One region of the Micromonospora sp. NPDC004551 genome, then DNA from elsewhere that is predicted to be linked to it. Evidence: predicted binding sites of a transcription regulator. Region 1 holds the regulator's gene; the other holds the start of a gene.
The links. The regulator HrcA, encoded in region 1, represses chaperone genes, less so after heat shock. The targets are predictions, from matches to a motif close to GGTTNGCACNCTCNNNNNGAGNGTGCNAACC.

Region 1 (15,292 bases):
GTCGTCGCGGCACTGCATGACCAGCACGGCCGTGAAGGTCTTGGTGACCGAGCCGATCCGGAAGACCGTGTCCGCCCCGAGCGGGGTGTCGTTGCCGGTCCCGCCGGCCGCGCAGGTCCAGAGCGGCCGGTCGGCCCGGTGCAGGGCGACCGAGACCGCCGGGATCCGCCCGTGGGCCTGCGCCTGCCGCACCATCCGGCCGAGCCGGTCATGCACCGTGATCATGAGGGCAGTCTAGGCAGCGCGTCAGCGGCAGAGCATCGGGCCGAGCGGTCCCCCGCCGAGCAGGTGCGCGTGCACGTGGAAGACCTCCTGGCCGCCGTACGGTCCGGTGTTGAACATGAGCCGGAAGCCGTCCACCGTGAGGCCCTCCTCCTCGGCCACCACGGCGGCCGTGCCCAGCAGCTCACCGGCGAGCGCCGGGTCGCCCTCGGCCAGGGTGACCACGTCCGCGTAGTGCTCCTTCGGGATCACCAGCACGTGCGTGGGCGCTTTCGGGTCGATGTCCCGGAAGGCCAGGGTGGTGGCGGTCTCACGGACGATGGTGGCCGGGATCTCCCCGGCGACGATCCGGCAGAACAGGCAGTCGGTTCCCATCGGGGCATGGTAAGTCGTCCCGTACCGGCTGAGGCATGATGTGCCGCGTGACTTCTCGGGCGGTGCTGGTGACGGGGGCCTCGCGGGGCATCGGGAGCGCGGTGGCGCGGGCGTTCGCGGCGGGCGGGGACCGGGTGGCGATCCACCACCGGGACTCCGCCGACCTGGCCGAGGCGCTGCGGGCGGACCTGCCCGGCGACGGGCACGTGGTGGTCCGCGCCGACCTGGCCGACCCGGAGGCCGTCCGGGCCATGGTGGACGAGGCGGCGCAGCGCCTGGGCGGCCTCGACGTCCTGGTCAACAACGCCGGCGTCTACGGCCCCCGCGACCTGCCGCACCCGGTGTTCGGCAACACCTACGACCAGTGGCGGGAGCAGTGGCGGCTGGTCCTGGAGACCAACCTGACCGGCGCCGCGAACGTCACGTGGTGCGCTGCGCAGCACATGCGCGAGCGGGGCGGCCGGATCGTGAACGTGTCGTCCCGGGGCGCCTTCCGGGGTGAGCCGGAGCAGCCCGCGTACGGGGCGAGCAAGGCGGGGCTGAACGCGCTCGGCCAGTCGCTGGCGCTGGCCCTGGCCCCGTACGGCATCGCGGTGGCCACGGTCGCGCCGGGCTTCGTGGCGACCGACATGACCACCACCCACCTCAGCGGCGAGCGGGGCGACGCGATCCGCGCCCAGTCCCCGTTCAACAGGGTGGCCCGCCCCGAGGAGATCGCCGCGGCGGTGCACTGGCTGGCCAGCCCCGAGGCGGAATGGGCCTCCGGCACCATCGTCGACCTGAACGGCGCGTCCTACCTCCGCACCTGACGGCCCACCGCGCCCACCGCCCGGGCCGCCCGGGCCGCCCGGGCCGCCCGTCCGAGTTGATCAAGAGGTTTGCGTCGGAATCCGGCCGGATCCTGACGCAAACCTCTTGATCAACAACGAGAGTGCAGGCGGCGTTCCGTTCACCAGCGGGACAGGCGGGTGGACAGGACGCTCAGGGCGGCCACGCCGGCCGTCGACGTACGGAGCACCGACGGGCCCAGGCGGACCGGACGGGCACCGGCCTCCTCGAAGGCGGACAGCTCGGTGTCGGCGATACCGCCCTCCGGGCCCACCACCAGCACGATCTCGCCGGTCTCGGGCAGCGCGGCGGTGGTCAGCCGCTCCTCGGCCTCCTCGTGCAGGACGAACGCGGCGGCCGCGCCGGCGATCCGCCGCGCCACCGTGGCGGTGGACTCGTCGGGCGTGCCCGCCACCACCGGCAGCCACGGGCGCCGGGCCTGCTTGGCCGCCTCCCGGGCGGTCGCCGCCCACTTCTCCCGGGCGCGTGCGCCCCGGTCACCCCGCCACTGGGTCACCGAGCGGGACGCCGCCCACGGGACGATCTCGTCCACCCCGACCTCGGTCATCGCCTGCACGGCCAGCTCGCCCCGGTCGCCCTTGGCGATGCCCTGCACCACGACGAGCCGGGGGACGGACGCGTCGGCGTACCCCCGGGAGGTGACCCGGAGATCGAGGGTGCCCCGGCCGACGGCGGTGACCACCGCGCCGGCCGTGCCGCCCCGCCCGTCGGCCAGCAGCAGCTCCTCGCCGACGCGCAGCCGCTGCACGGTGGCCGCGTGATGCCCCTCGGGGCCGTCCAGCGTCAGCGTGTCACCGGTGGGCAGCGCCTCGACCAGGAACAGCGGCGCCGACACCTCAGGCGTGCCCGTTGAAGGCGTCGCGCATCCGGGAGAAGAAGCCGCCCTGCTTGGTCAGCTCGGCGACCTCCTCACCACGGGTCTTGGCGAAGTCGCGCAGCATCCGCTCCTGGTCGGCGTCGAGCTTGGTCGGGGTCCGCACGTCGAGGTGGACGTAGAGGTCGCCCCGGCCGGTGCCGCGCAGGTGCGGCACGCCCCGGGCACGCAGCCGCAGCGTGCTGCCCGGCTGGGTGCCCGGCTTGACGTCGACCGTCTCCTCGCTGTCGAGGGTCTTGATGGTCAGGCGGGTGCCGAGCGCGGCCGCCGTCATCGGCACGGTGACCCGGCAGTGCAGGTCGTCGCCCTTGCGGGAGTAGACGTCGTGCGGCCGCTCGTGGATCTCGACGTAGAGGTCGCCGGCGGTGCCGCCACCGGGGCCGACCTCGCCCTGCTGGGCCAGCCGGATCCGCATGCCGTCCTCGACGCCCGCCGGGATCTTCACGGTGAGCGAGCGCCGGGTGCGCACCCGGCCGTCGCCCGCGCAGGTCGGGCAGGGGTGCGGGATGGTCGTGCCGTAGCCCTGGCAGACCGTGCACGGCCGGGCGGAGACCACCTGGCCGAGGAAGGTCCGCTGCACCGACTGCACCTCGCCCCGGCCGCCGCACGCCTCGCAGGTGGCCAGGTGGGTGCCGGCCGCGGTGCCGGCGCCGGAGCAGGTGGTGCACAGCACCGCGGTGTCGACGGTGATCGGCGCCTCGACGCCGAACGCCGTCTCGTTCAGGTCCAGCTCCAGCCGCAGGATGGCGTCGGCGCCCGGCCGGGTGCGCGGCCGCGGGCCGCGGCTGCCGCCGGCCGCCCCGCCGAAGAAGGCGTCCATGATGTCCTGGAAGCCGACGAACGGGCCGGCCCCGCCCGGACCACCCGCACCCGCGCCACCGCCGCCCGGGGCGAGCGGGTCGCCGCCCAGGTCGACGATCTGCCGTTTCCGATCGTCCGAGAGGACCTCGTACGCGGCGTTGATGTCCTTGAACTTCTCCTGTGCCTCCGGGTCCGGATTGACGTCCGGGTGGAACTGCCGCGCCAGCTTGCGGTAGGCGCGCTTGATCTCGTCGTCGGAGGCGTCCCGGCTCACGCCGAGAATGCCGTAGTAGTCCCTGGCCACTGCGTTCGGTGTCCTCATGTTCGTCTCGCGTTGCGCCGGTCGTCGGCCGGAGCCGGCCGACGGCCCTGACTGGTCAGTTCTGGGCCAGCAGTTCGCCCACGTAGCGTGCCACGGCCCTCACCGTGGCGATGGTGCCGGGGTAGTCCATCCGGGTCGGGCCGAGCACGCCGAGACCACCCACGATGGTGCTGCCCGGGCCGTACCCGGTGCTGACCACCGAGGCGGCGCGCAGGTTGTCGATCTCGTTCTCGTCGCCGATGAGCACCCGGGTGGTGCTCGGCTCGGCCTCCCCGATCAGCTTGAGCAGCACGACCTCCTCCTCGAGCGCCTCGAGGATCGGTCGCAGCGAACCCTGGAAGTCGAGCAGGCCGCCCCGGGTCAGGTTGGCCGTGCCGGCCAGCGCGATGCGCTCCTCGTGCCGCTCGACCAGCGTCTCCAGCAGCACGCTGGAGAGGGTGGCCATGGCCGGGCGCAGCTGCGGGGTGGACTCGTCGACGAGGGCCTGCACGAGTGGCGGGGTGTCCGAGAGCCGGCTGCCGACCAGCTTCTCGTTGACCACCCGGCGCAGGTCGGTCACGTCCTCGGCGGCCACCGGCCCGGGCAGCTCGACCAGCCGCTGCTCGACCCGGCCGGTATCGGCGATCATGACGACCATCAGCCGGGTGGTGGAGATCGGCACCAGTTCCAGGTGGCGCACCTTGGAACGGGCCAGGCTCGGGTACTGCACCACGGCGACCTGCCGGGTGAGCTGGGCGAGCAGGCGGACCGTGCGGTGCACCACGTCGTCCAGGTCGACGGCGCCGACCAGGAAGCGCTCGATCGCCCGGCGCTCGGCCGGGCTGAGCGGCTTGACCCGGGAGAGCCGGTCGACGAAGAGGCGGTAGCCGCGGTCGGTGGGCACCCGGCCGGCGCTGGTGTGCGGCTGCCGGATGTAGCCCTCCTCCTCCAGCACCGCCATGTCGTTGCGGACGGTCGCCGGGGAGACGCCCAGCTGGTGGCGCTCGACCAGGGCCTTGCTGCCGACCGGCTCCTGCGTGGCGACGTAGTCCTCGACGATCGCGCGCAGCACGGCGAGTTTGCGGTCGTCGAGACCCATCTCCACACCTCCTGACGCACCTCGTCCGCCCCGGCGCGCGGCATCCGCCGGGCGTCTGGCACTCGACTGTAGCGAGTGCCAGTCTACGTCGGCGGGCCCGCCGACGCGATGATCAGCGGCGCACCGCGGGTGCGGCCCGCCGCACAGTCGGCCCGCCAGAGCCGAACAGCCGGACATCCCGGGCGATCTCGCTCTGGTGCGCTCTTGCCTCCGGGACCTACCGTGACGTCCATGACTGAACCTCCTCGCCCTCCCGGAGCGGGGGACTCCGGCGCACCGCCGCCGGAGCCGACCCCGCCGTCGGCGCCGTTCGGCTCGTCGTCGGCCGCCGAGCCTCCCACCGCACCACTGTCCGGGGCACCGGCGGGGGGCGACTATCCCCCGCCCGGTGGCTATCCGCCGCCTCCCGGAGGCCAGCCGCCGTCGGGCGGCTACCCGCCCCCGGGCGGCTATCCCCCGCCGGGCGGCTACGGGGCGCCGGGCGCCGGCTACCCGGGCGGCGGGGCCTACGGGCCGCCCGCCGGCTACGCCAACAACGACGACAAGACCTGGGCCCTCGTCGCGCACTTCGGCGGGGCGGCCGGGATGTTCGTCGGCGGCGGCGTACTGGGCTGGGTGGCCCCGCTGATCGCCCTGCTCGCCCGCGGCAACCAGTCGCCGACCGTCCGCGCGCACGCGATCGCCGCGCTGAACTTCCAGCTCATCTGGTCGATCATCGCGCTGGTCGGCTGGATCCTCGCCTGCATCCTGATCGGTTTCGTGATCGGTTTCGGCGCGATGCTCGTCGGCATCATCTTCGGCATCCTGGCCGGGGTGAAGGCCAACGAGGGGCAGCTCTACCGCTACCCGATGTCGGCCAGCCTGATCAAGTGACCCGCCCCGGCCGGCTCCCTCCCGGGGGGCCGGCCGGTCCGGTCAGGGCAGCAGGTCGCGCACGACCGCGTCAGCGAGCAGCCGGCCGCGCAGGGTGAGCACCGCCCGTCCCGCGGCGTACGCCCCGGGGTCCAGCAGGCCGTCGGCGCGAGCCCGTTCGGCGCCCGCCCGGCCCGCCTCGTCGAGCCCGGACAGGGGCAGACCCGTGGCGAGCCGCAGCCGCAGCATCACGTCCTCCATGTGCGCCTCGTCCGGCGTGAGCACCTCCCGGGCCAGGCCCGGGGACTCCCCGGCGGCCAGCCGCTGGGCGTACGCGGTCGGGTGCTTCACGTTCCACCAGCGCACCCCGCCGACATGGCTGTGCGCCCCCGGGCCCAGGCCCCACCAGTCGGCACCGGTCCAGTAGAGCAGGTTGTGCCGGCACCGGGCCGCGTCGGAGCGGGCCCAGTTGGAGACCTCGTACCAGGAGAAGCCGGCCGCGCCGAGGGCCGCCTCCGCCGCGAGGTAGCGGTCCGCCGCCACGTCGTCGCTGGGGTACGGCAGCTCGCCGCGGCGCATCCGCGCGGCCAGCCGGGTGCCGTCCTCCACGATCAGGGCGTACGCGCTGACGTGGTCCACCCCCGCCGCGACCACCTGGTCCAGCGAGGCGGCGAAGTCCTCGGCGCTCTCCCCCGGGGTGCCGTAGATCAGATCCAGGTTCACGTGGTCGAACCCGGCGTCCCGCGCCTCCAGCGCGGCGGCGGTGGCCCGGCCGGCGCTGTGCTGCCGGTCGAGGATCGCCAGCACCCCGGGGGCCGCGGACTGCATGCCCAGCGAGATCCGGGTGTAGCCGGCGGCCCGCAGCGTCTTGAGCGACTCCGGGGTGACCGTCTCGGGGTTGGCCTCGGTGGTCACCTCGGCGTCGGCGGCCAGCCCCCAGGTCCGGTCGATGCCGTCGAGGATCCGGGCCAGGTCGTCGGCCGCGAGCAGGGTGGGGGTGCCCCCGCCCACGAAGACGGTGTCGACCCGGGGCGGCGGGGAGTCGCCGAGCACCCGGCCGGCGAGGGCCAGCTCGGCCAGCACGGTGTCGGCGTAGGTCTCGCGGCTGGCACCGCCGCCCAGCTCGGCCGCCGTGTAGGTGTTGAAGTCGCAGTAGCCGCACCGGCTGGCGCAGAACGGGACGTGCACGTACACGCCGAAGCCGCGCGCGCCGACGGCGCGGCGGGCGGCAGCGGGCAGCGCCCCGTCGCGCGGGATGGGTTCGCCTTCTGGAAGGACGCCGGGCATGGCCACTAGTGTGCCCGGCATGACCTCTCCGGACGCTCTCGTGCGGGTCGCCACGGCCCGTGGGGTGACCACCCTCACCCTGGACAGCCCGCACAACCGCAACGCGCTCTCCACCCCGCTGATGACCGAGCTGCTGGCCGGGCTGGCCGCGGCGGTGGCCGACGACGCGGTCCGGGCGATCGTGCTGGACCACACCGGCCCGGTGTTCTGCTCCGGCGCCGACCTGAAGGAGACCGCCGCCGCGTACGCCAGCGGGTCGGTGCCGGCCGGGATGCTGGGCGACGTGCTGGTCGCGGTGCGGGAGTGCCCGAAGCCGGTGCTCGCGAGGGTGGCCGGGCCGGCGCGGGCCGGCGGGCTGGGCCTGATCGCCGCCGCGGACCTGGCGGTCTGCGCCGAGGAGGCCACGTTCGCCTTCACCGAGGTCCGGATCGGGGTGATCCCCGCGGTGATCTCAGCGACCGTGCTGCCGCGGCTGCACCCCCGGGCCGCCGCCGAGCTGTACCTGACCGGCGACACCTTCGACGGCCGGCGGGCCGCCGAGATCGGCCTGGTCACCGCGGCCGTGCCGGCGGACGGGCTGGACGCCGCGGTGGAGCGCTACTGCGCCTCGCTCGTGAAGGGCGCCCCGAAGGCCCTCGCCGGGGCCAAGGAGCTGCTGCGGCGGCCGGCCGCCACCGACCTGCGGGCCGAGATCGCCGAGTTGGCGACCCTCTCGACCGGGTACTTCCTCTCCGAGGAGGGCCGGGAGGGCGTACTCGCGTTCCGGGAGAAGCGGCCCGCGGCCTGGGTGCCCGCCGGAGACTGAGGTCGGGGCCCCCGGAAGCGGCGCGTGCCGGGGCGGTGACGCAGCGGGAGCCGTCCGGTCGGCCGACCCGGACACGGGAGTGAACGACGTACGCTTGGCGGGCTGTCGGGACAGGGGGTGCGGGTGCGAGCGCGAGCGGCGATCGTGGCATCGGGTGTGGTGGTGGCGGTGCTGGCCCTGCTCGGCGTGTGGTTCGTCGCGAAGCAGTTCGGGCACCACCTGCGGCTGCCGACGGCGAGCCGGACCTGCACCGTCCAGGCCGACGGCGAGGTCGTGCTCAGCGCCGACCAGATGGCCAACGCGGCCACCATCGCGGCGATCGGCGTGCAGCGCAAGATGCCTGAGCGGGCCGTGGTCGTGGCGCTGGCGACGGCCTACCAGGAGTCACACCTGCGCAACATCGCGCATGGCGACCGGGACTCGCTCGGCCTGTTCCAGCAGCGCCCGAGCCAGGGCTGGGGCACCCCCGAGGAGATCCGCGACCCGCGCTACGCGGCGACGAAGTTCTACGCCGCGCTGAAGAAGGTCAAGGGCTGGGAGAAGCTGCGGGTCACCGAGGCCGCCCAGCGGGTGCAGCGGTCGGCCTACCCCGAGGCGTACGAGAAGTGGGCGGACGAGTCGCAGGTGCTCACCCGGGCCCTGCTCGGCAACGCGACCGGGGCGGTGGCGTGCACGGTCGGCCCGACGCCGACGATGCGCGGCCCGGCCGCCGCCAGCGCCCTGATGCAGAGCCTGGCCCTGGACTGGGGTCTCCCGGAGCTGAACTCGGGCACCGACCTGACCGGGCTGACCGTGCCGGCCGCCGACACCCGCAACGGCTGGCGGTACGCCCACTGGCTGGTCTCCCACGCCGACGACCACGGGGTGAAGCGGGTCCGCTTCGGCGGCCTGGAGTGGACGGCCGAGCAGGGCACCTGGGCCCGGGTGAAGGGCGATCCCGCGACCCAGGTGCTGGCCGAGGTCTTCGCCGCGGCCTGACCCGTCGGTCAGGCGACCCGCCCCAGCCGGCGGCGCACCTTCGCCTGCAGCGACTCCGGCAGGTCCGGCACGTCGAGCAGGCGCGGCAGCAGCTCCGGCTCCAGCGTGGTCGCCCGGAACACCTCGCCGATCGTCACACCGTGCGCCGGCCGGTCGACCACCTCGACGGGATCGCCCGCGCCCACGTCGCCCTCGCGCAGCACCCGCAGGTACGCCCCGGGCGCCCGGTGCTCGGTGAACCGCTTGATCAGGTCGGGCATGCCCCAGAAGCCGGCGAAGGTGCGGCACGGCGTACGTGGCTTGGTGACCTGGAGGACGGCGGAGCCCACCGCCCAGCACTCGCCGATCACGGCGCCGGTGACGTCCACCGCCCAGGTGGTGAGGTTCTCGCCGAAGGCGCCCGGCCGCAGCGCCCGGCCCAGCTCGCCGGCCCACCAGCCGGCGTCCTCCTCGGCGTACGCGTAGACCGCCTGGTCGGGGCCGCCGTGGTGGGCCCGCTCGCCGATGAAGTCACCGGTGACCCCGCCGAACCGGATCGCCACCCGGCCGTCGACCGGCCGCTTGTCGATGCCGCTGCGGCCGCTCGGGTCGCCCGCCCATGCCGCCTCGGTCACCCCGCCGATGTTCACCGCCGCCAGCCTGCCCGTCATGGCGGTCAGCCTAGGGGCCGCCACCGGGCGCCGGGAAACGGGTTCCGCCCGGCGCCGGGTGGACCGCTCAGCCCTTGACCGCCCCGGCGACCAGGCCGGAGACCATCCGGCGCTGGACCAGCAGGAAGAAGACGACCACCGGCAGCGTGAACAGCGTCGAGGCGGCCATCACCGAGCCCCAGGCGGTGTCGTCCCGCCCGAAGAAGAACGTCATGGCCACCGGAAGCGTGTACTTGTGCTGGTCGTTGATGAAGGTCAACGCGAAGATCAGCTCGTTCCAGGCGGTGATGAAGGAGAAGATGCTGGTGGCCACCAGGCCGGGGGCGACCAGCGGGAAGAGCACCTTGCGGAAGGTCTGGGCCCGGCTGGCCCCGTCGATCGCCGCCGCCTCCTCCAGTTCCTTGGGCACCGCGGCCACGAAGCCGCGCAGCATCCAGACCGCGAACGGCAGCGAGAAGCCGAGGTAGGTCAGGATCAGGCTGGGCAGGGTGTTGTAGAGCCCGAGCCGCTGGATCATCAGGAACAGCGGGATGACCAGCGCCTCCAGCGGGATCATCTGCACCACCAGCAGCAGGATCAGGAAGGTGGTGCGCAGCTTGAAGCGGAACCGGGCCACCGCCGTCGCGGCGAGCAGCGCGACCAGTCCGCTCAGCAGCACGGTGGCCACCGCGACCAGCGCGCTGTTGAGGAAGAAGTCCGTGAAGGTCACGCCCGGGATCAGGTTGCCGGTGAGGATCTCCCGGTAGTGCTCCAGGGTCGGCTCCGCCGGCACGGGGCGCGGCGTGGCCGAGAAGATCTCCTTGTTGGGCTTCAGCGAGGTGGCGACCATCCAGTAGACCGGGAAGGCCGCGAAGAGCGCGACCAGCAGGCCGGCCCCGTTGAGGGCGATCTTCTTCACGACTCGTCCTCCTGCCGGAGCACCATACGGACGTACACGCCGGTCACCACCAGCAGGATCAGGGTGAGGATGACGGCGATCGCGGAGCCCAGGCCGTACTTCGGCGGCGGCGAGAACGCCTCCGCGTACGAGTAGATCGACAGCATGAACGTCGACCGGTCCTGGGTGCCGCCGGCCAGCACGAACTGCTGGGTGAAGACCTTGAAGTCCCAGATCGTGGAGAGCACCACGAGGATGCCGAAGACCGGCCGCAGCATCGGGAAGGTCACCGACCAGAAGACCCGCCACGGGCCGGCGCCGTCCACCCGGGCGGCCTCCTGGAGCTCGCTCGGCACGCTTTTCAGCCCGGCCAGCACGCTGACCGCGATGAACGGGAACGAGTGCCAGACCACCACGAGGGTCAGGATGCCGAAGAACAGCAGCGGATCGTTGAACCAGCCGTAGCCGGTCCAGTCGCTACGCCCGAACACGGCCGTGGAGAGCCCGTCCGGAAGCTTGTTGAACAGCCAGGTCACCAGGCCGCTGGTGTCGTCGAAGATCCACTTCCAGACGATGGTGCCGGTCAGCGCCGGGGTGGCCCAGGCCAGCATCACGCAGCTCGCCACGAACGTGGCCATCTTCTTGCCGAGCTTGTTGAGCAGCAGCCCGACCAGGGTGCCGAGGATCATCGTGAGCACCACGTTGGCCACGGCGAAGAGCACGGTGTTGCGCAGCACCGTCCGGAAGAACGGGTCGCCGAGGATCTGCGCGTAGTTGGCCAGGCCCACCCACGGCCACTCGCGGTCCCCCCGCAGCTGCCGGACGCTGTCCAGCTTGTAGAAGGACATCATCACGACCTGGCCGAGCGGCCAGAGCAGCAGCACCGCGATGATCGCCAGGCAGGGCAGGAGCAACAGGTACGGGAGGCGGTCCACACGGCGGCGCCGCCGCGCGGGGGTCTCCCGCGCGACGGCTTCGCCGGTGGCCTCGGTCAGCGTGGTCACTTGGCGTTGAGGATGCTTTCCATCTCGGTGGCCGCGTCGGCGGTGGCCTTCTCGACCGTCTTCTGGCCCTTGATGACCGAGCTGTTCATGGCCTGGGTCACCGTCTTGGTCCGGCTCACCTCCACCCACTTCGGGGTGAGCGGGGTCAGCTTGGTGTTCTGCATGGCGGTGGCGAACGCCGCCATCACCTTGTCGTTGGCGTAGTTGCCGCCGCTGACCAGGTCCTTGTAGACCGGGAAGAAGCCGAGGCTGCTGGCGAACTCCTGGTCCTTCTGCTTGCTCAGCAGCACGGTCAGGTAGTCCCAGGCGAGAGCCTGCCGCTTGCTGTCCTTCCAGAGGGCGATGTCGGAACCGCCGGCGAAGGCCGGCGCGGCCTTGCCGTCCGGACCGGGGATGGGGAACGTGCCCCACACCTTCTCGATGTCCGGGTTGTCCTTCTTCATCGCGCCGCCCTGCCAGCTACCGGCGAACGCCATGGCGGCCTTGCCGGTCGCGAACTGGGTGCGGGCGTCGACCTCGTTCCAGGCGGCGGCGGCCGGCGGGGCCACCTTGTGCACGGTCACCAGGTCGGTCCAGAACTTGACGGCCTTCTGCGCCTCCGGCGTGTTGTAGCCGGACTTCCAGCTGTCGCCGTCCTTGGTGGCGATCTCCGCGCCGGCCGCCCAGAGGAACGAGTAGAACGGCAGCTCGGAGTTGCCGGGCAGGGCGATGCCGTAGGTGCCCGGCTTCTTGGCCTGGACGGTCTTCGCGGCGGTGACCAGCTCGTCCCAGGTGGTCGGCGGCTTCACGCCCGCCTCGGCGAACCAGTCGGTGCGGTAGTAGATGGCGCGCACGCCGGCGTACCACGGGACGCCGTACTGCTTGCCGTCGAGCTGGGCGTTCTTCACCAGGTCGGGAAGGATGTCCTTGCCCTCGGACCAGCCGTTGAACTTCTCCGTGACGTCGGCGAGGGCCTCCTGCGCCGCCCAGCCCTGGGTCTCGGTGTTGCCCAGCTCGGTGACGTCCGGGCCCTCCCCGCCGGCGAGGGCGGCCTGGAACTTCTTCGGCGCCTCGAGCCAGGGGATGTACTGCACCACGACGTCGGTCTCGGGGTGCTTCTTCTTGAACTCCGCCTCGACGCCGTCGAGGAACTTGGTCTGGGCGTCGCCGCCCTCACCCATCATCCAGACCGTCAGCTTGCTGTTGTCCGCGGCCTTGTCGTCGTCGCCGGAGCCACCGCACCCGGACAGCACCATCGCGGCCGAGGCCACGATGGCGGTGACCGGGGCCAGCCGCTTCCACCTGTTCACGCCATATCTCCCTCGGGGCCGTTTGGCACTAACCTTCTCCGCCGCACCTTAGTAGGAAAATTTCCTTTACAACAGGGGGTAGTCGCGGCGGGCGGCCGTGGCGACCGTACAACAGCCGAAGGCCCGGACGGCAGGGGTGCCGTCCGGGCAGCTCAGGGAGATGGAAGCGGGCGCCCGACCGGTCGGTCGGGCGCCCGCTGCAGCGTTTCGGTGCCGGGGGTCAGTAGCGCGAGACGCCGCGGCGGCGACCCACACCGGCCACCAGCGCCACGCCGATGGCGGCGAACAGGACCTGCAGCAGCAGCTCCCGCCAGTCGATGCCGGCGGTGTCGGCGAAGCCCGAGGCCCGGGCGACGATCGTGCCCAGCAGCGCGGCGCCGACGCCGATCAGCATGTGCAGCCACATCGGCATGTTCTGGCGGCCCGGGACGACCAGGCGGCCCAGAGCGCCGACGATCAGACCAACGATGAGCGCGGTGATGATGCCCCAAACGGTGAGCTCCACGGTCGCCCTCCTTCTCTTGAATGAGTCACACGATGTCGTGTGGTTCCTGTCGTGACCGCTAAGTTCCCGACCCGCCGAAAATCCAAACCGACTCCGGTGACGAATTACGCGCAACGGCTCTGAGCTGGGCTTTCTTTGCCTTATTCGGGCGCACGGAAAGCGGCCGTCCGACCATTGGCAGCCTGACCGCGTTCAATGCGCAAACGCCAGCGGGCGCCCGACCGGCCGGTCGGGCGCCCGCTGAGGCGCGTGGCGAGGTGCGTCAGTAGCGCGAGACGCTGCGGCGGCGACCCACGCCGGCCACCAGGGCCACGGCGATGGCGGCCAGCACGACCTGGACCAGCAGCTCCATCCAGTCGATACCGGCGGTCTCGGTGGCGATGCCCATGGCGCGGGCCAGGACGGTGCCCAGCAGCGCGGCGCCGACGCCGATCAGCATGTGCAGCCAAATCGGCATGTTCTGGCGGCCCGGAACGACCAGGCGGCCCAGCGCGCCGACGATCAGACCAACGACGAGCGCGGTGATGATGCCCCAGACGGTGAGATCCACGGTCCTTCTCCTTCTAAGAAGTTTCACACGGTCTGTGTGGTTCCTGTCGTGACCGGTAAGTGCCCGACCCGCCGAAAACCCAAACCGCCCCACTTCCCGCGCCGCCCGCCGGGCACGCGCCCGCCCGCCGGTGATCACGCAGGTGGGAGCGGTTCCGGCCGGCGAGGAAAAATCTTCATCGGGTACGCGAAACGGCCGGCACCCCGGGCGAGCGGGACACCGGCCGTTCCGACCGACTGGGGCTACTTCTTACCGGGGGCCTTGCCGTCGCCGGAGTCGGAGGAGAGCGCGGCGATGAAGGCCTCCTGGGGGACCTCCACCCGGCCCACCATCTTCATCCGCTTCTTGCCCTCCTTCTGCTTCTCCAGCAGCTTGCGCTTCCGGCTGATGTCACCGCCGTAGCACTTGGCGAGCACGTCCTTGCGGATGGCGCGGATCGTCTCCCGGGCGATCACCCGGCTGCCGATGGCGGCCTGGATCGGCACCTCGAACTGCTGGCGTGGGATCAGTGTGCGCAGCTTCGCCGCGATCGTCGTGCCGTAGGTGTAGGCCTTGTCCTTGTGCACGATCGCGCTGAACGCGTCCACCGGCTCGCCGTGCAGCAGGATGTCGACCTTCACGAGGTCGGACGCCTGCTCGCCGGACGGCTCGTAGTCCAGTGAGGCGTAGCCCTTGGTGCGGCTCTTGAGCTGGTCGAAGAAGTCGAAGATGATCTCGGCCAGCGGCAGCGTGTACCGCAGCTCCACCCGGTCGGCGGAGAGGTAGTCCATGCCGAGCAGGCTGCCCCGCCGGCCCTGGCACAGCTCCATCACCGCGCCTACGTAGTCGTTCGGGGTGAGCACGGTGGCCCGCACCGTCGGCTCGTACACCTCGGCGATCTTGCCGGTCGGGTACTCGCTCGGGTTGGTCACCACGATCTCCTGGCCGTCCTCCTGGATGGCCCGGTAGACCACGTTCGGCGCCGTGGAGATGAGGTCGAGGTTGAACTCGCGCTCCAGCCGCTCCCGGATGATCTCCAGGTGCAGCAGGCCGAGGAAGCCGCAGCGGAAGCCGAAGCCGAGCGCGCCCGACGTCTCCGGCTCGTAGACCAGGGCGGCGTCGTTCAGCTTGAGCTTGTCCAGCGCCTCGCGGAGGTTGGGGTAGTCGGACCCGTCGATCGGGTAGAGGCCCGAGTAGACCATCGGCTTCGGGTCCTTGTAGCCGCCGAGCGCCTCCTTGGCCGGGTTGGCGTTGATGGTGACCGTATCGCCGACCCGGGACTGGCGGACGTCCTTCACGCCGGTGATCAGGTAGCCCACCTCGCCGACGCCGAGCGCGTCGGCCTTGACCATCTCCGGGGAGATGACGCCGATCTCCAGCAGCTCGTGGACGGCGCCGGTGGACATCATCTTGATCCGGTCCCGCGCGCTGATCTTCCCGTCGACGACCCGGACGTAGGTGACCACGCCGCGGTAGACGTCGTAGACCGAGTCGAAGATCATGGCGCGGGCGGGGGCGTCGGCCTTGCCCACGGGCGGCACGAACTGCCGGACGATCTCGTCGAGCAGGTGCGGCACGCCCTCACCGGTCTTGCCGGAGACCTTGATGCAGTCCGCCGGGTCACCGCCGATCAGGTGGGCCAGCTCCTCGGCGTACTTCTCCGGCTGGGCGGCCGGCAGGTCGATCTTGTTGAGCACCGGGATGATGTGCAGGTCGTTCTCGAGCGCCAGGTAGAGGTTGGCCAGCGTCTGCGCCTCGATGCCCTGGGCGGCGTCGACCAGCAGGATGGCGCCCTCGCAGGCCGCCAGGGACCGGGACACCTCGTAGGTGAAGTCGACGTGGCCCGGGGTGTCGATCATGTTGAGGACGGCGGTCTCGCCGGCCCGGTCGCCCTCGCGGATCGTCCACGGCATCCGCACGGCCTGGCTCTTGATGGTGATGCCGCGCTCGCGCTCGATGTCCATCCGGTCGAGGTACTGGGCGCGCATCTGCCGA
Region 2 (15,292 bases), on a different contig from region 1:
CCAGCCGAGCACCGCACCCATCAGCTCCGCGGCGTGCTCCGCCGACTCCAGGCCCCGGTGGCTGGTCTCGATGGAGATCCGGGTACGCCGGGTCAGCACGTCCTCCAGGTGCAGCGCCCCCTCGGCACGGGCCGCGTACGTCACCTCGGCGGCCAGGTATTCGGGTGCGCCGGCCAGCGGGGAACCGAGCAGCGGGTCCGCCTCGACCAGGGCGAGCAGGTCCAGGGTGAGGGTGCCGTAGCGCTCCAGCAGGTGCTCGACCACCCCGACCGGCACCCCGTGCCGGCGGGCCAGGTCGGCCCGGTCCCGCCACATGGCCGCGTACCCGTCGGCGCCGAGCAGCGGCAGGTCGGCGGTGCGCGACGGGCGGGTCCACCCGAGCCGGTGCACCGCCCGGTCGACCACGTCGGAGGCCATCACCCGGTAGGTCGTGTACTTGCCGCCGGCCACCAGTAGCAGCCCGAGCATCGGCTCGATGACCGCGTGCTCCCGGGAGAGCTTGGAGGTGGAGTCCGCCTCGCCGGCGAGCAGCGGGCGCAGCCCGGCGTAGACGCCCTCGATGTCGTCGGTGGTGAGCGGGCGGTCCAGCACGGTGTTGACCTGCTCCAGCAGGTAGTCGATGTCCTTGGCGGTGGCCGCCGGATGGGACCGGTCCAGCCGCCAGTCGGTGTCGGTGGTGCCGATGATCCAGTGGCCACCCCACGGGATGACGAACAGCACGCTGGTTGCGGTGCGCAGGATGAGGCCCGCCTCGCCGGTGATCGCCGAGCGGGGCACCACCAGGTGCACGCCCTTGGAGGCCCGGACCCGGAAGCCGGGGCGCAGCCCGACGTCGTTGAGCATCCGGGACATGTCGTCGCTCCACACGCCCGTCGCGGCGATGACGGTGCGGGCGCGTACCTCGAACTCGGCGTCCGGCGAGCCGGCGGGCGCCTCCAGGTCACGCACCCGGACGCCGGTGACCTCCCGGGCCTGCCGGATCAGGCCGACCGCCCGGGCGCTGGTCACCACGGTCGCGCCGAGGCTGGCCGCGGTGCGCGCCAGCGTCACCACGAGGCGGGCGTCGTCGACCTGGCCGTCGTAGTAGCGGATCGCACCGGCCAGCCGGTCCGGCCGCAGGCTCGGGAAGATGCGGTGCGCGCCCTCCCGGGTCAGGTGCCGGTGCAGCGGCATGCCGCGCCCGCCGCCGAACACCCCGGCGAACACGTCGTAGGCGGCCACGCCGGCGCCGTAGTAGGAGCGGCGGAAGAGCCGGCGGGGCAGGTCGCGCAGCCCGCCCTCGGCGGGGAGCGGGACCAGGATCGGCACCGGGCGCACCAGGTGCGGGGCCAGCCGGGTGGCGAGCAGGCCGCGCTCGGTCAGCGCCTCGTGCACGAGGTGGAACTCCAGCTGTTCCAGGTAGCGCAGGCCGCCGTGGATCAGCTTGCTGGACCGGCTGGAGGTGCCCGCGGCGTGATCGCGCGCCTCCACCAGCGCCACCTTCAGGCCACGCGACGCGGCGTCGAGCGCGGCACCCGCCCCGGTCACACCACCACCGATGACCAGCACGTCGAACCGCTCGGCGCGGAGCCGGCGCAGGTCATCGGCGCGGCGCTCGACGGAGAGCTGACCGGCCACGGATCGGGACACGTTGGGGTCGCGCACCCGTCCACCGTAACCGTCGCCCGTCGTCGGCGGCACCTACCCGCCGGGCCGTACGGTGAGGGCCATGCAGCCCGGCCCGCCCACCGCTCCCGTACCCCCGTTCGGTCCCGCTCGCCGCGACACCGGGCCGTGGCCGGTGGTCGCCGCGGTGGTGACCGGCGCCTGGGCCGTGCTCGTCACGCTGCCGGGCCAGCTCGTCGGCTGGGTGGTCGACCAGCTCGTGCTGGTCGCGGGCCAGGACCGCTCGGTGGCCGTCTGGCCGGTGGTGGCGCTGGTCACCGTGCTGCTGGTGGGCGCGCCCACGCTGGCGCTCGCGCTGCTCCCCCGCTCCCCGGCGGTCCGGGCGACGGGCCGCGCCTGGCTGGCCGGCACGCTCGCGCTCGGCGCGCTGACCCTGCTCCGGGCGCTGCCGCCCGTGCACCACGAGGCGTACCTGGCCGCGCTGGCCGCGGCCGCCGCCCTGCTCGCCCTGGTCCTCGACCGGCTGGCCGGCCGCCGCGCGGCCGCTCCACCGGCTCCTGGCGGCGCGCTGGCTCCGGGCAGTGCCCCGGCTCCCGGCGCCGCCCCAGCTCCCGGCACTGCCCCGGGTGCCGGCGCCGCCCCGGCTTCCGATACCGCGCGGGTGCCGGGCGGCGCGCCAGGTGGTCGGCGCGACGGTGCGGCCGCTTCCGGCGGCCGGGGTGCGCGGTTCGGGCCCGTGACGCTGCTGGCGGTGGCCGCCGGGCTGGCGTCGCTGCTGCCGTGGGCCTGGGTGGGCGCGCTGGGCGGCGCCCTGGAGACCCTGCTCGCCGCGCTCGCGGCCGCCGCGCTCGGCGCGCTCGCCGCGGTGCTCCTCGGCCCCGCGTTCTGGGCCGCGTTCGCCGTCGGCACTCCGCCCCGGCCGGCCCGGCTGGTGCTGGTCGGCGGGCTGGTCGCCGGGGTGACCCTGGCGCTGCTGGGCGCCGGGGCCGGCCAGTCCGGGGCGCAACTGCCGGCGCTGCTCCTGCTGCCGCCCCTCGGCTTCGTGCTGGGCGCGCTGGAGGCGGCGGCCCGGCGCGCCGGGCGTCCGGCCGGGCGCCGGCCGGTGCGCTGGCTGGTCGGTCTCGCGCTGCTCGGGCCGCTGGCATTCGCCGATCCGGAAGAGGTCACCGTCCTGCTGGCGACCAGCCGCGACGTCCCGTTCTGGGTCGCGGGGGCGACCGGCGCCGCGTTCGCCGTCGCGGTCCTGCTCGCCGTCGGGTACGGGGTGCTCCTCGCCCGGCCCCGCGCCCGCGGGCCCCGGCGCGGCCTGGCCGGGGTGACGGCCGCGGCCCTGCTCGCCGCCGTGGTCGTGGTGTACGCGGTCCCCGGCCAGCCCGGCCTGCACGGGGAGCGGCTGCTCGTGGTGCTCCGCGAGCAGGCCGACCTGACCGGCATTCCCGCCGGGGCACCCGGCCGGGCCGGCCGCGACGCCCGGGCGGCCGAGGTCTACCGGCGGCTCGTGGCCACGGCCGGGCGGACCCAGGGCGACCTGCGCCGCGAGCTGACCCGGCTGCGCCTGCACCCGACGCCGTACTACCTGGTCAACGCCATCGAGACGGACGGCGGGCCGGAGGTCCGGGCCTGGCTCGCCGGCCGGCCCGAGGTGGCCCGGGTGCTGGTCAGCCAGCGGCTGCGGCCGCTGCCCGCGGAGGCACCCCCGACCCGGGGCACCGTGCCGGCCCCGACCGGTCCGACCTGGAACGTCTCGCTGATCGGCGCGGACCGGGTCTGGTCGGAGCTGGGCGTGACCGGCGCCGGCGTGGTGGTGGGCAGCTCGGACTCCGGAGTGGACGGCCGGCATCCGGCCCTGGCCGCCGGCTTCCGGGGTGGCGACGACTCCTGGTACGACCCCTGGGAGCACCGCCGGACGCCGGCCGACCGGGGCGGCCACGGCACGCACACGGTGGGCAGCGCGGTGGGCCGGAACGGGATCGGGGTGGCCCCCGGCGCGAGCTGGGTCGGCTGCGTGAACCTGGACCGCAACCTGGGCAGCCCGGCCCGCTACCTCGACTGCCTCCAGTTCATGCTGGCCCCGTTCCCGCCCGGCGGGGATCCGCTCACCGACGGGCGGCCGCAGCGGGCGCCGGACGTGCTGACGAACTCGTGGGGCTGCCCGCCGGTCGAGGGCTGCGACCCGGGGGCGCTGCGCCCGGCGACCGCCGCGCTGGCCGCGGCCGGCATCCTGGTGGTGGTGGCCGCCGGCAACACCGGCCCGTACTGCGGCTCCATCGCGGACCCGCCGGCGCCGTACCCGGACGTGCTCACGGTCGGTGCGGTCGACCGGGCCCGCCGGCTCACCCAGTTTTCCAGCCGGGGGCCGGCCGCCGGGGGCGCCGCCAAGCCGGACCTGGTGGCGCCAGGCGCCGGGGTGCCGTCGGCGTACCCCGGGGGCGGTTACGCCACCCTGGACGGCACTTCGATGGCGACCCCGCAGGTGGCCGGCGTGGTGGCGCTCATGTGGTCGGCCAACCCGGCGCTGGTCGGCGACCTGGACCGGACCCGGCGGATCCTGGCCGAGACGGCCACCCCGGCCACGGCGCCCACCGACGCGCCCTGCGGCGGCGCCCGGAACCTGGTCGGCGCCGGCCTGGTCGACGCGTACGCGGCGGTCCGCGCCGCGCGGGCCGCGAACCTCGGTTAACAACCCTGTCCAATGGCCTGCGGATGACCTAGGGTCGGCGTCCATGGACGTGGAGATCATCGAGCTGGGTCCGGACCGCCTGCCCGAGGTCGTGGAACTCTGCCGGCGCGCCCTGGACCTGCCGGAGGACGCCGCCGAGGCGCCGGCGATCGTGGGCAGCCTCGCCGACCGGGCGGCGGCCGACCGGCCGGTGCTGCGGCTGGGCGCGGTCCGTGGCGGCGCGCTGGTCGGGGTGCTGGTCGGCTCGCTGTCCGGGCGGGACGCGCGGCTCGGTCACGTCGACCTGGCTGCCGTGGCGCCGGAGGAGCGCCGTCAGGGGATCGGCGGCTCCCTGCTGGCCGAGGCCGAGGCCCGGCTCGCCGGGCTCGGCGCGGACGAGCTGCTGCTGGCCGGGAACCCGCCGCACTACGCCTGGCCGGGCATCGACGTGCGCTACACCCCGGCGGTCTGCGCCGCGCTGCGGCTCGGCTACCGGCAGGACCGGACGGCCTGGAACATGACCGCCGACCTCAGCGAGGGCTCTGCGGCGCTCCGCTCCACGGAGGCCGCCGAGCAGCGGCTGGCCGGGCGGGGCGTCACGGTCCGCCGGGCCGAACCGGCGGACCTGCCGGCGCTGGCCGGGTTCGCCCGGGCCACCTTCGGCGGCGCCTGGGACGGCGAGTTGGCCGGGTCGGTCGGCCGGCCGCACGCGGGCGCGCACCTGGCCGAGCGCGACGGGGAGATCCTGGGCTTCGCGGCGTACGGGTCGTCGCGGCCGAGCTGGTTCGGGCCGATGGGGACCGCCCCGGCGGCCGAGGGCTCGGGCATCGGCGGCGTGCTGCTCCGGCGCTGCCTGCGCGACCAGGCGGCGGCCGGGATCGAGGCGGCGCAGATCGGCTGGGTGGGCCCGGTGCCGTTCTACTCGGGGGCGGCGGGCGCGCGGATCGAGCGGGTGTTCTTCCTTTACCGGAAGGAACTTAACGGACAGAAGTAACTAAAGTTACATAGACGGCAATAACGCCGTTCGCCCTCCCCGGCATCGACCGGCCCCTACGGTCGGGGATTAGAGGAGGCGGGCATGACCACGGACGACGAACGGACCGACGACCAGCCACCGAGCTGGCGACCGGTCGGCGAGCTTCCCGGCCAGCTGCCGTTCGACCGGCTCGATTTCGGCGACGCCGAGCAGCTCGCGGAGATGACCGGAGCCGACGGGCCGCCGACCGAGGAACCACTGCAACCGGTGGACGAACCCATCCGGCTCACGCCGCCCTACGACCGGGCGCACAAGCGACGCAACCAACGTCGACTGCCGACCTGAGAGACACGGCCTGAGACATACGGAAAGGGGGCGGACCGCTGACGCGGCCCGCCCCCTTCGGCGTGCTGGGTGGAGCAGGACTCAGAAGTCCATCTCCCCGCCACCCGGGCCAGCCGGGGCGGCCGGGGTCTTCTCCGGCTTGTCCGCCACGACGGCCTCGGTGGTGAGGAACAGCGCGGCGATCGAGGCGGCGTTCTGCAGGGCGGAACGCGTCACCTTGGCCGGGTCGATGATGCCCGCGGCCAGCAGGTCCACGTACTCGCCGGTCGCGGCGTTGAGGCCGTGACCCGGGTCGAGGTTGCGGACGCGCTCGACGACGACGCCACCCTCGAGGCCGGCGTTGACGGCGATCTGCCGCAGCGGGGCGTCCAGCGCGATCTTGACGATCTGCGCGCCGGTCGCCTCGTCGCCCGCCAGGTCCAGCTTGTCGAAGGCGGTCTTGCCGGCCTGCACCAGCGCGACGCCACCACCCGGGACGATGCCCTCCTCGACGGCGGCCTTCGCGTTGCGGACGGCGTCCTCGATGCGGTGCTTGCGCTCCTTCAGCTCGACCTCGGTGGCCGCGCCGACCTTGATCACCGCAACACCGCCGGCCAGCTTGGCCAGGCGCTCCTGCAGCTTCTCGCGGTCGTAGTCGGAGTCGCTCTTCTCGATCTCGGCCCGGATCTGGTTGACCCGACCCTGGATCTGCTCGGCGTCGCCGGCACCGTCGACGATGGTGGTCTCGTCCTTGGTCACCACGACCTTGCGGGCGCGGCCCAGCATGTCGAGGCTGACGGCGTCGAGCTTGAGGCCGACCTCCTCGCTGATGACCTGACCACCGGTGAGGATGGCGATGTCGGCCAGCATGGCCTTGCGGCGGTCACCGAAGCCCGGCGCCTTGACGGCGACCGACTTGAAGGTGCCGCGGACCTTGTTGACCACCAGGGTGGCCAGGGCCTCGCCCTCGATGTCCTCGGAGATGATCAGCAGCGGCTTGCCCGACTGCATGACCTTCTCCAGGATCGGGAGCAGGTCCTTCACCGAGGAGATCTTGCTGTTGACGATCAGGAGGTACGGGTCGTCGAAGACGGCCTCCATACGCTCCGGGTCGGTCATGAAGTAGGCGGAGATGTAGCCCTTGTCGAAGCGCATGCCCTCGGTGAGCTCAAGCTCGAGGCCGAAGGTGTTGCTCTCCTCGACGGTGATGACGCCTTCCTTGCCGACCTTGTCCATCGCCTCGGCGATGATCTCACCGACGCTGGGGTCGGCGGCGGAGATGGAGGCGGTGGAGGCGATCTGCTCCTTGGTCTCCACGTCCTTGGCGAGCTTCAGCAGCTCCTCCGAGACGTTGGCCACGGCGGCCTCGATGCCCCGCTTCAGGGCCATCGGGTTGGCGCCGGCGGCCACGTTGCGCAGACCCTCACGGACCAGGGCCTGGGCCAGGACGGTCGCCGTCGTCGTGCCGTCACCGGCCACGTCGTCGGTCTTCTTCGCGACCTCCTTGACCAGCTCGGCGCCGATCTTCTCGTAGGGGTCCTCGAGCTCGATCTCCTTGGCGATGCTCACACCATCGTTCGTGATGGTGGGGGCACCCCACTTCTTCTCGAGCACGACGTTGCGGCCCTTGGGGCCGAGGGTCACCTTCACGGCGTCGGCGAGCTGGTTCATGCCCCGCTCGAGGCCGCGGCGCGCCTCTTCGTCGAACGCGATCATCTTGGCCATACGGCGTTGTCCTCCTGGACACTCACGGGCCATCCGAGGGTTCCCCGGATGGGCCGTCTGGTGTACGCACCTTGGGGACGTCGCCACCTGGCGACGACGACGTCTCCTCGGTCGGGCCGGACAGCCCGCGACGACCGGCCCCGTGCCGCTCCGGCGCCATCTGACGACCGTCGCGACCGTTGCCCTACCGTCCCGACCATTGGCACTCACCGTACGCGAGTGCCAATGACTTGTTTAGCACTCTCCCTAGCCGAGTGCAAGCACACTGCCCCCGCTCAGCCGAGTTCCGCGGCCAGTCGGGCGGCGTTCACCGGGCCTTCCTGCGCCCGCTGCTCGGCGTAGGTCGCCACCAGCCCGACGAGCTGCGCCAGATAGGCCGGGGTGGCCAGCACCGCGCCCGCCACGGCCAGCGCCACGGCGCCCGCCGCGGTGCCCGCAGCGGCCATCGGATCCACGCCGAAGACGAGCTGGTTGATCAGCCCGAGCACGCCGTCCAGCACCGCCGCGGCGATCAGCACGCAGATGACCAGCGCCACCCGACCCAGCACCATGCCGAACCGCTGGTGGAACATCCGCCAGGCCCGGCCGATCGGCTCCTGCCGCTCGAACAGATAGATCGGGCCGAACAGGGCGAAAGCGAACGCCGCGTAGAGGCCCGGTAGCAGGCAGAAGCAGGCGCCGACCGCGATCAGCAGCGAGGCCACGATGGTCCAGCCCCAGAGGCCGAGGGCGCGGCGCAGCCCGTAGCGGAGGGCGGCGCCGACACCGACCGGCTCCCCGGCCGCCTGGCGGGCGACCACCCAGGTGCCGGCGGCCCAGCCGGTGCTCTGCAGCGGGCCGAAGATCAGGGCGGCGAGCAGCACCGCGCCGTAGAAGGCGAACACGTGCTCGAAGTAGCCGCTGGGCAGCACCGGGGCGCCGTCCGGGCCGGTGACCGGCTGCTCGGTCGGTGCGAGGGCGAGCGAGATGACCGCGATCGCCGCCGCCGGGACCGTCTGGGTCAGCAGCATGATCGGCAGGAGCTGGCGCCAGCCGCGCCGCAGCGCGCCCCCGCACCGGCTGAACCAGGCGCCGATGCCCGCGTGCGGCGGGGTGACCAGCGGGTCCTGCGGGTCGAGACCCGGGTGCCAGCCATACGGCTGGCCGGGCACGGGGTAGCCGGCGCCGGGCATCGGGTGGCCCGGGTAGGTTCCGCCGGGCAGCGGGTGGCCGGGGTAGGCCGCGCCGGGCAGCGGAGCGGCGCCCGCCGGCCAGGTCCAGCCCTGCGGCGGCCCGGCCGGATCCACCGGATATGGCCCCCAGGGCTGCCCACCGGTGTCGGACTGGCCGGGCGCGGCGAACCCGCCGGGGGTGACCGGCGAGCCGGGTGCGGCGGACGGGCCGGGTTGCGCCGGCACAACGCTGTCACCGGGGGCGGCCGGCCGGACCGCCTGAGCCGGGGTGGGGGACCCGGGCGGGGTGGGGTCGACCGCATGCCCCGACGCCGGGGCCGGCTCGGGGGCCGGCGGCGTGGGCCGGGTCGGGTCGACCGGCGCACCGGGCGACGCCGGGGGCACCGGCTCGGCGGAACCCGACGGGGGCAGGTCGGACATGAACCCTCCTCAGCAGCGACGGCTGGAACGGCTCATGATCTTCCACGGCGCGGGCCTGCGCCGCAGCCCCCTCGTCGGGGTGTCGCGGCCGCCGATCGGGCGGCGGCCGCACGAAGGATCAGGCGATGACGCGGACCCGCTCGGCCTGCGGGCCCTTCTGGCCCTGGGCGATCTCGAACTCGACCCGCTGGCCGTCGTCCAACGCCTTGTAGCCGTCCATCTCGATCGCGGAGAAGTGGACGAAGACGTCCTGCCCGCCGTCGACGGCGATGAAGCCGTAGCCCTTTTCCGAGTTGAACCACTTCACGGTGCCCTGTGCCACGGTGCACTTCCTCACTCTGCGCGGCGTTCCACAACCCCGGGAACCGGCGGACCGGCACCGGCCAGTCACCGGTTCGGCGATCGGTGACGGCCGCTGAATCGGGTGACCGAAATCGCACGCTACACGAGGAGTGACGACCGCGCACGACCACAAATCGGGCATATTCCGGTCGCGATGCGGGCCCGGCCGGGCGCGGGTACGCGCCCTTCCGGTATGCATGCGACATGACCAGCGCGCCCACCACGACCACCACCGTCCGCCGGGTCCGTCCGGCGGACGCCGCCCGGATGCGGGCGCTCCGGCTGGAGATGCTGGCCGACTCCCCGCTGGCGTTCCTGGAGACCGTGGCCGAGGCCGCCGCCCGGCCGCACGCCGAGTACGCGGCCCGGATCGCCGCCGTCTCGCAGGGGGAACAGAACGCGCAGTTCGTGGCCGATCCGGGCGGCCGCCTGGTCGGCCACGCCGGCGGCACGGTCGCCCCGGACGAGCCGGGGTTGACCCTCATCTACGCCGTCTACGTGACGCCCACCTGGCGGGGCAGCGGGCTGCTCGGCGCGCTGGTGGACGAGGTGGCCGCCTGGTCCCGGGCGTGCGGCCGGCCCGAACTCATGCTGGAGGTCGTGGTCGGCAACGACCGCGCCTGCCGGGCGTACGAGAAGCTGGGCTTCGTGGACACCGGCGCACGCGTCCCGCACCCGCGCATCCCGTCACTCCACGAACTCCAGATGCGCCGCCCCGCCTGACCACAGCCTGGGTGAAACGCCATGGAGGTCAAAAGCTCGGCTCGACCTCCATGACGTTCCACCGACGAGGGCACTCACCACAACGACGAGGTCGGGTGCACCACCGCAGGATCAGACGTGCCTACGGCTCTGCACGATGCGGAAGCGGTTCGCCACGTACGCCCCGTCGGTCAGCGCCGAATTCGCCGCCGGGTTCGCCCCGGAGCCGTGGAAGTCGGAGAACGCCGCGGACTGGTTGACGAACACGCCGCCGGTCAGGTTGCAGGACAGGTGCACGCCGGCGTCGATCGCCGCCGCCTCGGCCGCGTCCAGCACGGCCTCGTCGGTCGAGTAGACGCCCGCGGTCAGGGCGCCCTTCTCCCCGACGGTCGAGCGGAGGATCGCCAGGCTGTGCGCGGTCGAGTCGGTCGCGATGGCGAACGAGATCGGGCCGAACCACTCGCGGGAGTAGATCCCGGTGTCCGTCGCGTCGAGCTTCACCACGGTGGGCGTCCGCACCACGGCGTCCGGGAAGGACGGGTGCGCCACGGTCCGCGACTCCAGCACCGGCTCGCCGACCTTGGTGACCTCCTCCAGCCGCTCCAGCACGCCGTCGTTGACGATCGCGCCGGTCAGCTCGACGCCCCGGGCCGGGTCGGCGGTGAGCTTGGCGACCGCGCCGGCGATGCCGGCGGCCACCTCGTCGAAGCTCTTGTGCCCCTGGTCGGTCTCGATGCCGCCCCGGGGGATCAGGAGGTTCTGCGAGGTGGTGCACATCTGGCCGCTGTACAGGGTCAGCGTGAAGCCCAGGTTGCGGCACATCCCGGCGAAGTCGTCGGTGGAGTCGATCACCACCGTGTTCAGGCCGGCCTTCTCGGTGTAGACGGCGGCCTGCCGCGCGTTGGCCTCCAGCCAGTCGCCGTACTCGGTGGAGCCGGTGAAGTCCACGATTCTCACGCCGGGGTGCAGGGCCAGGGTCGAGGCGAGCTTCTCACCGGCCGCCTCGGGGGCGAGCTGCACCAGGTTGGGGTCGAAGCCGGCCTCGGCGAGCACCTGGCGGGCGTACTTCACGGTGATGGCGAGCGGCAGCACGGCGCGCGGGTGCGGCTTGACGACGACCGGGTTGCCGGTGGCCAGCGAGGCGAAGAGCCCGGGGTACGAGTTCCAGGTCGGGAAGGTGTTGCAGCCGATCACCAGCGCCACGCCGCGGGGCACCACGTGGAAGGTCTTGCTCATCCGCAGCGGGTCGCCCTTGCCGGCGGCCTTCTCCCAGCCGGCCGTGCCCGGGTGCCGGGTCATCTCGGCGTACGCGTAGGCGACCGCCTCCAGCGCCCGGTCCAGCGCGTGCGCGCCGCCGGCCTGGAAGGCCATCACGAAGGCCTGGCCGCTGGTGAACTGCACCGCGTTGGCCAGCTCGAAGACGTTCTTGTGCAGCCGGTCGAGGATCTCCAGACAGACGCCCACCCGGGCCTGCGGGCCGGCGTCGCGCCAGGCCGGCAGGGCGGCGGTGGCGGCGGCCACGAGCTGGTCCGCCTCGGCGTGCGGGTAGCGCACGTCGAGCGGCACGCCGAAGGGGCTGACCTCGGTGGCGACCGTGGCGCCGTCGCCGGGCTGGTCGAGCGGGAAGTCGCCACCCAGGTACGCCTCGAAGGCGGCCTTGCCGTCGGCGGCGGCGGTCTCGCCGTAGACCCGGGGGCTGGGGGACTCGGGATAGGCGGACCAGTACCCGCGCTCCGTGATCGCGGTCAGCGCCCGGTCGAGGGTCTCGGCGTGCCTGTCGTACAGGGGGTGCGGGGTCTCCGTCATGCCCGCCATCATGCAACAGCGAGCCACCAGATCAGTAGTGGCGTGTCACAAGTCAGATCGTCAGCTGCCAGTCGGTCGAGCCGGCCACCGGCCGGTAGCCGAGTTGCTCGTTGATCGCGATCATGTGGGTGTTCGTCGCCGCGTTGAAGGTGTCGATCACGCGCAGCTCGGGTTCGTGCGCGAGTGCGTGTTCGAGGTTCTCGATCTTCGTGAGCAGCCCGAGCCGGTGGCCGCGGTGGTCCGGGTCGACGATGGTGATCTGCTGCCAGGCGTGCCAGGTGGTGTTGGCGGCCAGGCTGACCATGCTCCAGGCGACCAGCCGACCGGACGCCTCGTGCACCGCACCGGCGCTGTACCGGCGGACCCCCCGTGCGTCGAGCGCCCGCTCCGTGCCGCGGATCCGCTCGGCGTCGACCTTCTCCTGCTCCCATTCCAGGTCACCGAGGGGCGCGTCCACCAGGAGCCGCCCCTCCAGGTAGGCGACGTCGGCGACGTACTCCTCGGGGGTGTGGTTCGACCAGCGGACGGTGCGGTAGCCGGCGGCGGAGGTGCGGGCCCCGGCGAGCAGGCCGGCCAGGCGCGGCCGGTCGAGGGCGGTGACGTCGAGCCGGCGGCGGACGTCGGCGAGCGCCGGCTTCGCGCCGATGGCGGCGGCGAAGGCGGCACCGGCCAGCTCCCGGGCCTCCTCGCCGGGCAGGGCGGTGACGGTCGAACCGATCAACCGCTTGCCGCCGCGTTCCCGCAGCAGCCGGAGCCCGTGCTCGTGCAGCGCCCGCCCCACCCCGCGCCGCCGGTACGCCGGGTCCACCACCAGTTCGGCGCTCGCGTTGTCGGTGTTGTCGAGGGTGTGCAGGTACAGCCGGAGCCAGCCGGCGGGCACGCCGTCGAGGCGCGCGACCCACCACCGGGTGTCGACGCCCGGCATCGGGTGCCGCAGCGGCGCCTCGAACCGTCGCCGGCACAGCGGCGGGAGGTCCGGCTCGTCCACGGCCTGGGCCGCGGCCGCCGTCCGGTAGACCGCGTCGAGGGTCGCCTGGTCGGCCGGATCGAGGGGGGAGACCGAGATGCCCATGCCCGCGAGCCTGGCTCACCACACAGCGAAGGGGCCAGCGGTTTTCCGCTGGCCCCTTCGGACGTTGGTCGGGAGGGACGTCCGCACAACGCCTCCGGCGTTGGGTCGCAAGAACTTGAAAAGTCTCCGGCGGATGCCCTCCCGCACGGAGCATCTTGCGCCGTCCAATTCCTGCCGTCAAGTCCTTGTCGGCGCGTTTTTCACACTCACAGCGAAAAGCCAGTTACCCAGCGGATCACCCCAATCCCCCGGCCGGGCGATCCGCCCCTCCCCCGGCCGGGTGAGCCGGGGGCGGTCAAGACAGGAGGCCGGCGTCGCGGGCGGCGCGGAGACTGGGCCGGATGCGGTGGGTGGGCCCGACCTCGGGCGCGACCGCGTCGAGGGTCTTGAGGCCCTCGCCGGTGTTGAACACGACCGTCTCGGCCGCCGGGTCGAGCCGGCCGGACTCGACCAGCTTGCGCAGCACCGCCACGGTGACGCCGCCGGCCGTCTCGGCGAAGACCCCGGTGGTGCGGGCGAGCAGCCGGATGCCGGCGCGGATCTCGTCGTCGTCGGCGTACTCCATCCAGCCGCCGGTGCGGCGCACCGCCTCCAGCGCGTAGAGGCCGGCGGCCGGGTCGCCGATGTTCAGCGACTTGGCGATGCCGGTCGGCTTGACCGGGACGATGGTGTCGGTGTCGTCGTGCAGCGCGGTGGCGATCGGGTTGCAGCCCGCGGACTGCGCGCCGAACACCTTCCAGCCGCCGGCCGGCGCCTCGACCAGCCCGATCTCGACCAGCTCGGCGAACGCCTTGTCGATCTTCGTGAGCAGCTCGCCGCTGGCCATCGGGATGACCACCTGCGCCGGGATCCGCCAGCCGAGCTGCTCGGCGACCTCGTAGCCGAGGGTCTTCGAGCCCTCCGCGTAGTAGGGCCGCACGTTGACGTTGACGAACGCGGTGTCCTCGAACTCGTCGGTCTCCACCAGCTCGCCGCAGAGCCGGTTCACGTCGTCGTAGGAGCCGTCGATGGCGACCAGGTCGCCGCCGTAGACGGCGGTGGTCACCACCTTGCCCTGCTCCAGGTCGCTGGGGATGAAGACCACCGACGGCACCCCGGCCCGGGCCGCGTGGGCCGCCACCGAGTTGGCCAGGTTGCCGGTGGAGGCGCAGGCGTAGCGCGTGAAGCCGAGGGCCCGGGCCGCGGTCAGCGCCACCGAGACCACCCGGTCCTTGAACGAGTGGGTCGGGTTGCCGCTGTCGTCCTTGACCCAGAGCGGGGCGGTGATCCCCAGCTCGGCGGCGAGGTGCGGGGCGGCGACCAGCGGGGTCAGCCCCGGGTCGAGGGTGACCCGGGTGGCCGGGTCCTGACCGGCGGGGAGCAGGGCGGCGTAGCGCCAGAGGTTGTTCGGGCCGGCCTCGATCTGCTCGCGGGTGACGGCAGCCAGGGCGGCGGTGTCGTAGTCGACCTCCAGCGGGCCGAAGCACTCGTAGCAGGCGTGCTGGGCGGCCAGCGGGTAGCGCGCCGAACAGGCGCGGCAGACCAGGGCGCGGGCCGGGCTGAGGCTGGTGTCGATGCCGGGGGCGGCGGGGATCGTCGACGTCATGTCGAGGAGTTCCTCTCATCTTTCCCCGCATCGCCGGGTGCGGCGGGGACGGAATTGGCACCTGCCCGCGGTCGCTCGTCGTCGAGCGCGCGGGTGGTTGCCGGGGCGTCATCGGGCCGTATCCCTCAGCCCCTCTGGATGAGGTATGCAGTTGTGCCGCCGAGTCTATGCGCGCGCCGGGGCGCTGCCGAGCCGGGTTCCCACGGTGTGAGCGCCCGGCCCGGGTCAGCGCGCGACGACCGCGACCGGCTCGACCACCGCGGGGTGGTCGGTCACCGCGACCGCCGCCGGGGCGGCGGGCGCCTTCCGGGTACGGGTGACCAGGTTCGCGGCCACCAGGGCGGCCACGGTCAGCCCGGCGCCGACCAGCTCCACCGCGCCCGGCCGGTAGCCACGCAGGAGCTGGACCGCGAACGTGGTCACCGGCACCAGGTTCATGAACAGCGCGGCGTCGGCGGGCCCGAGCCGGCGCACGCCGGTGTTCCAGGCCAGGCCCGCGACGACGGCGGCGATCAGCACCGCGTACGCGAGCTGGGGCGAGACCGCGACGAGATCGGCGGCGGCCGGCGCGTGCTGGAGCCCGGTGAGGTCGGCGACCGCGCTGACGGCGAACAGGGCGAGCGCGCCGGCGACGGAGGTCAGCGTGGTGTAGCGCAGCGGCGACCACTCGGGGAACCGGCTCGCCCCGTGGGTGTAGAACGCCCAGCCGAGCACCGCGCCGACCATGAGCAGCCCGCCCAGACCGAACTCGCCCAGCCCGTCGAGCCGGCCGCGGGTGATCACCAGGCCGACGCCGACGAGCGCGACCAGGGAGAGGCCGAGCAGCGCGGGCCGGGGCCGTACGCCGTCCCGCGCCCAGCGGACCAGTTGGGTGACCACCGGCACGGTGGCGGCGAACAGGGCG

Region 2: groL (chaperonin GroEL) is a predicted target of HrcA. The motif match lies at 7,487-7,517, and genes of this name have one in related genera.

What each region holds. Positions count from the first base shown of each region.
Region 1 is NZ_JBEXLM010000036.1:32,205-47,496, forward strand. Features, by position in the region: gene ABZW14_RS29775 (serine hydrolase domain-containing protein) at 1-225, opposite strand, end outside; gene ABZW14_RS29780 (histidine triad nucleotide-binding protein) at 247-597, opposite strand; gene ABZW14_RS29785 (SDR family oxidoreductase) at 645-1,406, shown strand; gene ABZW14_RS29790 (16S rRNA (uracil(1498)-N(3))-methyltransferase) at 1,547-2,281, opposite strand; gene dnaJ (molecular chaperone DnaJ) at 2,283-3,425, opposite strand; gene hrcA (heat-inducible transcriptional repressor HrcA) at 3,499-4,521, opposite strand; gene ABZW14_RS29805 (DUF4870 domain-containing protein) at 4,753-5,394, shown strand; gene hemW (radical SAM family heme chaperone HemW) at 5,437-6,660, opposite strand; gene ABZW14_RS29815 (enoyl-CoA hydratase-related protein) at 6,680-7,465, shown strand; gene ABZW14_RS29820 (hypothetical protein) at 7,583-8,443, shown strand; gene ABZW14_RS29825 (MOSC domain-containing protein) at 8,452-9,093, opposite strand; gene ABZW14_RS29830 (carbohydrate ABC transporter permease) at 9,161-9,991, opposite strand; gene ABZW14_RS29835 (sugar ABC transporter permease) at 9,988-10,974, opposite strand; gene ABZW14_RS29840 (sugar ABC transporter substrate-binding protein) at 10,971-12,263, opposite strand; gene ABZW14_RS29845 (GlsB/YeaQ/YmgE family stress response membrane protein) at 12,484-12,768, opposite strand; gene ABZW14_RS29850 (GlsB/YeaQ/YmgE family stress response membrane protein) at 13,031-13,318, opposite strand; gene lepA (translation elongation factor 4) at 13,561-15,292, opposite strand, start outside.
Region 2 is NZ_JBEXLM010000025.1:51,560-66,851, forward strand. Features, by position in the region: gene ABZW14_RS25445 (glycerol-3-phosphate dehydrogenase/oxidase) at 1-1,644, opposite strand, end outside; gene ABZW14_RS25450 (S8 family serine peptidase) at 1,709-4,285, shown strand; gene ABZW14_RS25455 (GNAT family N-acetyltransferase) at 4,329-5,258, shown strand; gene ABZW14_RS25460 (hypothetical protein) at 5,343-5,585, shown strand; gene groL (chaperonin GroEL) at 5,667-7,289, opposite strand; gene ABZW14_RS25470 (hypothetical protein) at 7,565-8,881, opposite strand; gene ABZW14_RS25475 (cold-shock protein) at 9,000-9,203, opposite strand; gene ABZW14_RS25480 (GNAT family N-acetyltransferase) at 9,428-9,946, shown strand; gene paaN (phenylacetic acid degradation protein PaaN) at 10,058-11,731, opposite strand; gene ABZW14_RS25490 (GNAT family N-acetyltransferase) at 11,784-12,803, opposite strand; gene thrC (threonine synthase) at 13,099-14,388, opposite strand; SAM riboswitch class I at 14,401-14,533, opposite strand; gene ABZW14_RS25500 (DMT family transporter) at 14,614-15,292, opposite strand, start outside.